Regions from separate parts of the Paenibacillus enshidis genome, predicted to be linked through region 1. Evidence: a T-box and tRNA genes for the amino acid it is inferred to sense, from the RefSeq annotation. Region 1 holds a T-box; the other holds one or more tRNA genes.
The links. The T-box of region 1 lies ahead of ACE41H_RS10890 (valine--tRNA ligase). A T-box ahead of a tRNA ligase gene usually reads a tRNA of that ligase, here a tRNA-Val.

Region 1 (4,215 bases):
GGCCTGCTTCGCGCGTTCCTCTTCTAATACCTTGGCAGGGGCCTTCGCCACAAATCCTTCGTTGGCCAATTTCTTCTCCACCCGCTGCACTTCGCTGTCCAAATGCTGCAGTTCCTTCTCAAGTCTGGCGATCTCCTGGTCAATATCCAGCAGCCCTGCCAGCGGCAGATACAGCTCAGCGCCTGTAACAACAGCCGTCATCGCCTTGTCCGGCACTGCGGTATCCATCCCGACTTCAAACTCGGAAGTGTTGCAGAAGCGGCGCACATAATCGCTGTTGCGGGTCAGGATATCAAGATACGTCTGGTCGCCCGCTTTGATCAGCAGTTCTACCTTTTTGCTCATTGGCACGTTCACTTCCGCACGGATGTTGCGTACGGCCCGGATGACGTCCATCAGCAGGTTCATTTCCGCTACTGCCCCGCTGTTTTCAAATGCAGGGTCATAGACCGGCCATGAGGCAAGCGTGATCGTCTCTCCTTCATGCGGCAGATGCTGCCAGATTTCCTCCGAAATGAAAGGCATGAACGGATGAATCATGCGCAGCGTGCGGTCCAGCACATAGGAAAGCACAGACTGTGTCTTCTTTTTGGCCGCAGCATCTTCACCATAGAGAGACAGCTTGGCAAATTCAATGTACCAGTCGCAAAGATCGTCCCAGATGAAGTTATACAGCAATCGACCTGTTTCGCCAAATTCATAAGCATCTATTAGACGCGTGATATCACGCGAAGTTTCGTTCAGACGATGAAGAATCCAGCGGTCCGCCGTGCTGAGCTCGCCTGTAATATCAATATCGGAAGCGGTAAATCCATCCAGATTCATCAGCGCAAAACGGGAAGCATTCCAAATTTTGTTAGCGAAATTCCGTGCTTGTTCGACACGTTCCTCGCGGAAACGAAGATCCTGTCCCGGTGTGCTGCCTGTAGCTACCATGTAACGCATAGCGTCGGCGCCGTAGTTGTCGATCACTTCAAGCGGGTCTACCCCGTTGCCAAGCGATTTGGACATTTTACGTCCATCGGAGGCACGGATCAGACCGTGAATGAGGACATCCTTGAAAGGGATCTCGCCTGTGAATTCAAGGGCCGTGAATATCATACGGGATACCCAGAAGCCGATGATATCATAGCCTGTTACCAGCACATTGGTAGGATAGTAGCGCTGCAGATCTTCCGTCTGCTCAGGCCAGCCCAGCGTGGAAAAAGGCCACAAGGCGGAGCTGAACCAGGTGTCGAGCACATCCTCATCCTGCTTGAGGTTTCTGCCTGCATATTCAGGCAGAGTCGTTGGGTCCTCAGCCGATACAATCACTTCACCGGTATCCGCATCATACCATGCCGGAATGCGGTGTCCCCACCATAGCTGGCGTGAAATACACCAGTCCCGTACATTTTCAATCCAGTGCATGTAGATTTTTTCAAAACGGTCCGGAACGAAATTAACGCCCTCTCCGCTCTTTTGCGCTTCAATAGCCGTTTCAGCCAGCGGCTGCATTTTAACGAACCATTGTGTGGACAGATAAGGCTCGACAACTGCATTGGTCCGTTCGCTGTGTCCTACCTGGTGCACATGGTCTTCAATGCGGATCAGCACGCCCAGCTCCTTCAGATCCGCTACGATCTGCTTGCGGCAGTCGCTGCGGTCAAGGCCCTGGTACTTCCCGGCTTCGGCGTTCATTTTGCCATCCTCGTCCATGACGATAATCTGCGGCAGATTATGGCGTTGTCCCATTTCAAAATCGTTCGGATCATGCGCAGGAGTAATTTTAACGGCACCGCTGCCGAATTCTTTATCTACGTAGTCGTCGGCAATCACAGGAATCTCCCGTCCCGTGAGTGGCAGAACGAGCATTTTGCCAATCATGTCCTTATACCGCTCATCTTCAGGATGAACAGCAACCGCCGTATCCCCAAGCATCGTTTCTGGACGGGTTGTCGCCACAGTGATATGACCGCTTCCGTCTTTCAGTGGGTACTGCAAATGGTACAGATGGCCGTTGACTTCTTTGTGTTCTACTTCGATATCGGAAAGAGCGGTGCGGGCAACCGGGTCCCAGTTGATAATACGCTTGCCCCGGTAAATCAGACCTTTTTCATAAAGTTTAACAAAAACAGTCCGCACCGCTTTGGACAACCCTTCGTCCAGAGTGAACCGCTCACGGGAGTAGTCCAGTGAAAAACCCATCTTCTCCCATTGATTGTGAATGTTGTCGAGATAGTGCTCCTTCCATTCCCATACTTTCTTCAGGAATTTCTCCCTGCCGAGATCATAGCGGGTGAGCCCTTCTTCACGCAGCTTTTGCTCCACCTTGGTCTGGGTAGCAATCCCGGCGTGGTCGGCGCCCGGAAGCCACAAGGCGTCATAGCCCTGCATCCGCTTCACACGGATAATGATATCCTGCAGCGTAAAATCCAGCGCATGTCCCATATGCAGCATTCCGGTTACGTTCGGAGGAGGAATAACAATCGTAAAAGGCTCCGCTTCGGGAACACGGCCTGCGCGGAAATACCCTTCCTCGATCCAGGTTCTATACCATTTCTGTTCCGCCGCCTTCGGATCATACGTCGTCGGCATTTCCAAGGTTGTTTTGTTCGTTTGTTCTGACATGCTCCCTTACCTCCATCATTGGTTTTGGCATTGGTCGTTTTTTGGGCATAAAAAAAGCCCGTCATCCTCAAAGGACGAAAGGCTGTTCTTTCGCGGTACCACCTTTGTTTCACACTCATATCCCGCCCTAAAACGGCATAGACTGCGACACTCATGCGGATAACGGCCGCTCACCGGCCTTGTTCTACTAATGGCCCCCGCAATGGGCATGTTCAAACAGGCGACTCCCGGGCGACTTCAGCCAGCTGGTTCCTGCGGAATCTCCCAGCGCTGCAATTCCGCTCTCTGAAGGTCATACTGCCTACTCTTCCCGTTCAATGTCTTTTATATAAGCTCTTGTTTCCCTAAACTGATATACCACATAATAACTTGCCTGCCCCTCTTAGTCAACCGTCGAGGCGCACAATTTCAGACATATATTCTTTAGCATAACCCTGACTTCCCCTTTGCATACCAACAACCCGCCGCTGTCATGCGGCAGGCTGTCCGGGTCTTCAAGCTATTATGGAATATACAGTACCTGGCCTTCTTCTACGTTCTGTTCGCTTAGCCGGTTATGCATCTGCAGCTCCCGTGCGCTCAGCTCGTACCGTTCCGCAATCGATTCCAGCGTCTCCTCACGCTGAACAATGCACAGCCTGACCTTGCGGAACCGGGTTTCCTCCTGAAATCCATGCTGAAAAAGGGCTTTCCATTTCCCGTTATCCACCCCCGGTTCGCCGTCTTCTTCAGGGGCAGTCAGATCAGCGCTTTCATCATACACAAGTTCGGCTTCCTTGGCAGGACGTGAAGTGATCAGCGAAGAATAAGGTGCAGCTTCGGCCGCTACGACACCGGTTACCTTTTTGCTTCCAAAAGCAACCTTCGGCTCTTTTTTCTCCTCTGCCGGTGTGTCTGACGACGTCGTAACAGAAGGCTCCGCAAAAGAAATCTGCTCTTCCGGCCGTCCAGCCGTGATCGGGATATCTTGCTTGAACACTTCAATAGCTTCATGCTCAGAGGCAGACTCCGGCTCACGGGCCACTGCCTTCACCGGCTCTTCCCGCTCGGGCTGCAGCTCCCAGACTACGGGTTTACCGTTGGTAACATCCGCAATCTCCTGATCCTCATTGCGAATCACATCTGCGAGTGTATGATCCTCGGCTTCCTGCGGCTGCGCTGCTTCCGGTTGGGAATTCCAGAATGTCTGTACCGACTCTTCATTAAGTGTCTGCTCCTGCTCCTGCTCTTGCTGCTGCTCAAACTGCTGTTCATACTGCTGCTGCTCAGACTGTTGTTGCTGTTTATTCTGTTGCTGCTGCTTGTTTTGCTGTTGTTTCTTATACTGCTGTTGTTGCTCATACTGCTGCCCCTGCCCAAACTCCTCCGCAGAACGCTCCACAAGCTCCTGCTGCTCCGGCACTGGAGTATGAGCCGTCGTGTATCCGTCATCCTCCCAGCCCGGCGGCGCTTCCTCCGTCTGTGTGCCGTCAACTCCGTACAACGTCAATATGCCCGTGATATTCAAGCTCCGCAAGGACAGCAGATCCACATCAAAGTTTTCTATTTCCATCGAAATATCCTCAAGCCTGGTGACACGGTTCATCGGAATGGTAATTTCAACCG
Region 2 (4,215 bases), on a different contig from region 1:
TTTCGCTTGAGCAGGTGTCCAACATTTCGGGTACGCTTCAAGAGGCTATTGAGAACTACAGCCAGGCAGTACCGGATTTCAGCAAGGAGCAGTTGGCAGTCCGCATGCTGGCGGCCGCCAGGCTAGCCTTGAGCTACGGAACAACGACGATAAGAAGCCACCTTGACTTCCCGGTCCATTTTGGCAAGGAGGTGGCCTTTCGGACGATTGCGGCGGCTTTGGAGGTACGGGAAAAGCTGAGCGGCCGCATGAAAATCCAATATTCGCTGATGGTTCCGTTCCGGGGTGATCAAAGAGTTGTCGATGAAGCTGTCGCTGAAGCGCTGCGCATGGGCATCGATGTACTTGGCGGCGCTCCCCATCTGGCGGCAGATCCCGAAGGTGAGATCAGCCGCATTTTCCGGCTGGCAGAGCAATACGGCGTACCGGTGGACCTGCATGCCGATGAAAGCGATGATCCGGGAAAAAGGACCGTGCTGAACATCGCAGAGCACACGATTCGCTACGGGTATCAGGGTCGGGTGACGGCAGGTCACCTCTGTTCGTTGTCCGCGATGGACGAGAAGGATGCGCAGGTTGTGATCACGAAGATGAAAGAAGCATGCTTGAATGCGGTAACGCTGCCTGCCGTGAACCTGTATTTGCAGGGAAGGGAGGACCGTGGGCTGGTCCGCAGGGGGACAACACGAATCCGCGAGCTGCTCGCTGCCGACATTCCGCTGGCGGCCGCCTCCGACAACATTCAGGACCCTTTTCACCCGTTCGGCCGTGCAGACTTGACGCAGATCGCGCAGATTACATCGTATGCCGCCCACATGGGGGGCGTGGAGGATTTGCGGCAGCTTCTGCGGATGATCACGGACATACCTGCCGGCATTGTGGGCAGTGAAGGTTACGGGATTCAGGAAGGCAACGCCTGTGACTTTGTGGTCACAGATGCGGCGGATGTAACGCAACTGCTGTCGGGCACAAGCATGAGCCGCTGGGTATACACCTGCGGAGGCTGGCAGTCGGGGCTGTATGCGGCGCACGCATATGCGATGGATAAGCAATAATAGTGAATGGTTGAGTAGCAATGGATGGTATCAAAATCAGGTGAGTCTACCACTTGGATCAGCATCGGAGATTATCACAAGGTATGCGATCCGGCAATTATATTGTTACCTTTCGATCTGCTTGTCTCAAAGAAAATAGTGACAAACTGTAGATTTAGCTAGATAATGATTCTTAGCTATATATTGGATTTCTGAATGAATATTCTCTATGGGGTGTTATAAGTGTTTGTGAACGAAAAGTATAAAGATATCCTTGAAATTATTGAGGGTAAACCATTAAGGAATTTCTTGAAAAGATATAACTTGTCTGGTGGAACAAGTAAAGCAGATAGACGGAGAAAAATTCTTGAATCGTTGGTTATGGATTCGGAATATGATGGTAACGGGATTCCTGTTGGTCCTTTACATTCGATGAATTAAGAAGATTAATGAATGAAAATCTTAACTTGCTCACTGAAATGAGAAAAAAATACGAAGATTTAAAATTTCAAGTTGAGACAGACGACTTGATTATAGATAGCGATGATTGGATTCAAAATAAAGATAAGGTCCATACTATTCTTAAGGTTCTTTCACATAAGGGTATCCTAACACCAGATGAACTAAAATTAAAACTAGAACTGGTCGAAACCTTATTGTAAATAACTCAAATATTAACCAACGATCCATGAGGACATAGACGTGCTTTTTTGATGGTATAACTAAGTAGATATTAGAAATCTCAATTGTTGCGTTCTTATTGATACATTCCATTTTAGGGTTGTCTTTTCGGACAGTCCTATTTTATGTATACATATACGGCCTGCGAGCCCAAGTATTTGCGCATTACCTCCTTGGAATCAGCTGCAGCAAATTCCACGACATCTGAAAATCGTGGTGATATCCCCTACGCAGGTGCTTTCCTGTGATCTTCTCTTTACCGTTCGGGACCATCGGAAGCAGTATATACAGATTGATTAGTTCAGTTCTTCTACTGTTATGGGTTGAACGGGCGTTGGAGTAACTTGCATACGAACGTTTGTTTCTATTATATGTTTGCCAAAACGCAAAATCAATATGTAAAGAAATAAGTCTATTTTAGTCTGTTGATGTGTTCGATTTGAAGTTTTGTCCCAGAGCCAATCTATATAGGTATATTGTATCCAAGATAAAAAGAAAAAACCCCTGCTACACAAGGGTTCCCGGCTATGATCTGTAGTGGGCTCGAACCACTGACCCCCACCCTGTCAAGATGGTGCTCTCCCAGCTGAGCTAACAGATCAAGTTATTTATCACGGTAAGGTTTATATTACTCGAAGGCTTCCCATGTGTCAACAGTCTATCTGAATAATTTTCATTTTTTCAAACAATTTTAATAGATACGAAGCATTTCTGTCACCCTGGCATGCGTTTCTTTAATCTGTTAACCGGTCGGTGTGTCTTCATATCTGAAGACACACCATTACCTTCCCAGCCGATTTTGTATTATAATTCAGCTTACGTGGTTTAATGCCATACATACATAGACAGTAGGAGGACAAATCATGGCGGCTGAGATTGTAACTGTAACGACCGAAGAGCAGCTCCAACTGGCGCTGGCTATTCGTACCAAGGTGTTCGTTGAGGAACAGAACGTGCCTGAGGAAGTGGAGATTGATCTGCACGATCGCCTCGCCGGAACAGCGCACCATTTTTTGATTCAGGACGAGGGTAAGATGGTTGCGACGGGAAGGGTAACCATTTATGACGACGAGACGGCCAAAATGCAGCGCATTGCTGTTCTGAAGAACTATCGCTCGAAAGGATACGGACGGGTGCTGCTGCTTGCCATGGAGGAGAGAGCGCGGGAGCTGGGGCTTCATTATTCGCTGCTGGATGCCCAGTGTCAGGCGGAGGTGTTCTACAAGAAGCTTGGCTATGAAACGATCTCCGACGAGCCTTTCGATGATGCGGGAATCCCGCATGTGCGGATGCGTAAAAAGCTGTAATTGAAAGAAATTTCTCTCTAACCAGATCATACGAAAGCCGCAGAAAATGCCCGTTTCTGCGGCTTTCCCATCACCATCTCCCGACCATCACACTACCAGCAAATTACACTACAATCCCAATTACACAATCACCCTGACTACACTTCCAGCTCTTTCTCCACATCATAAACGCGCTGCTGCTCCAGAATGCCCATCTCGCCCGTACGGCCCTGGAACGTCTCTATTTCATCGCTGTAATGCATAAGATGAATCATCCGCTGCAGCTCTGGCGGCAGGCTGAGCAGCTCGTCGAGGGTGGTATGTACTACTCCTTCGCCGAGCAGCTGCACCTCATGCAGAATCGCCCTGCAGCCACGTTCCTGCACCAGCTTCGTCAGCATCCCCGGATCGAAGGTCATATCCGCGCTGTAGAACAACCGCTCATTGATGTACAGGGAGTAGCTGTCCTTGCCGGGAATATGCTTGGTAGAGATCAGCTCTGCCTGGATTCCGGGCACAAGGTCGATAGCCTGTCCCGGCACGAGCGGTCTGATTTCGAAGATGTCCTCCATCCGTTCAAACATACCTTTTTGCAGCATCCCGCCTTTCAGGGTATTTTCCCAGAGTGGTTCGACGAGTGCCTCCGCCAAATACAGCACCGGCTTGCGTCCGTGGATAAGGTTCATGCGAAAGCCCATTTCTTCAAGCCCGCCTACATGATCGGCATGAATATGAGTGATAAGAATGGCATCCAGCTCTGTAATCGGCAACCCCATCTGATGGAGAGCGAGCGGGGCGGTGATTCCGCAGTCGATCAATAGCTTTGCTTCGCCGCTATCCAGCAGCGCATTGTTGTTGTAATACTTCTTGGCAAAGGCGCTGCCTGTACCAAGCATCTGCAGCTTTAATGTCATTCGGGCGCCTCCTTCTCATTCTGTTAATCGATTTCCCTGGCAATCCGGGTATTCGGGACTACCTGTTATATTAACATGGTTACAGGTACAGGCAAAACCATCCATGACAAAAGTGGCAATTTTGTGAGCGGAGCAGCGCAACTTGTAGAGTTTTGCAAAGTATAAATTTACAACAGAAGATGGATGGAGGGACATGAGGGACATGAAGTGGACAAAAGTTTTGGTTTTGGTTATGGCCTTTTCTACATTGGGAGGATCTGTCTTGTCCGCCGAAGCTAGTAGTCAGGAGCCAGTCAAATT

Region 2: it encodes a tRNA-Val, which carries the amino acid that the T-box ahead of ACE41H_RS10890 (valine--tRNA ligase) is inferred to sense. The anticodon was not compared.

The regions. Positions count from the first base shown of each region.
Region 1 covers NZ_JBHHMI010000007.1:190,945-195,159, reverse strand. Annotated here, with positions in the region: gene ACE41H_RS10890 (valine--tRNA ligase) at 1-2,610, opposite strand, end outside; T-box leader at 2,678-2,937, opposite strand; gene ACE41H_RS10885 (LysM peptidoglycan-binding domain-containing protein) at 3,113-4,215, opposite strand, start outside.
Region 2 covers NZ_JBHHMI010000003.1:280,081-284,295, forward strand. Annotated here, with positions in the region: gene ACE41H_RS05715 (amidohydrolase family protein) at 1-1,055, shown strand, start outside; gene ACE41H_RS05720 (hypothetical protein) at 1,484-1,696, shown strand; tRNA gene ACE41H_RS05725 (tRNA-Val) at 2,244-2,316, opposite strand; gene ACE41H_RS05730 (GNAT family N-acetyltransferase) at 2,579-3,022, shown strand; gene ACE41H_RS05735 (MBL fold metallo-hydrolase) at 3,160-3,915, opposite strand; gene ACE41H_RS05740 (copper amine oxidase) at 4,118-4,215, shown strand, end outside.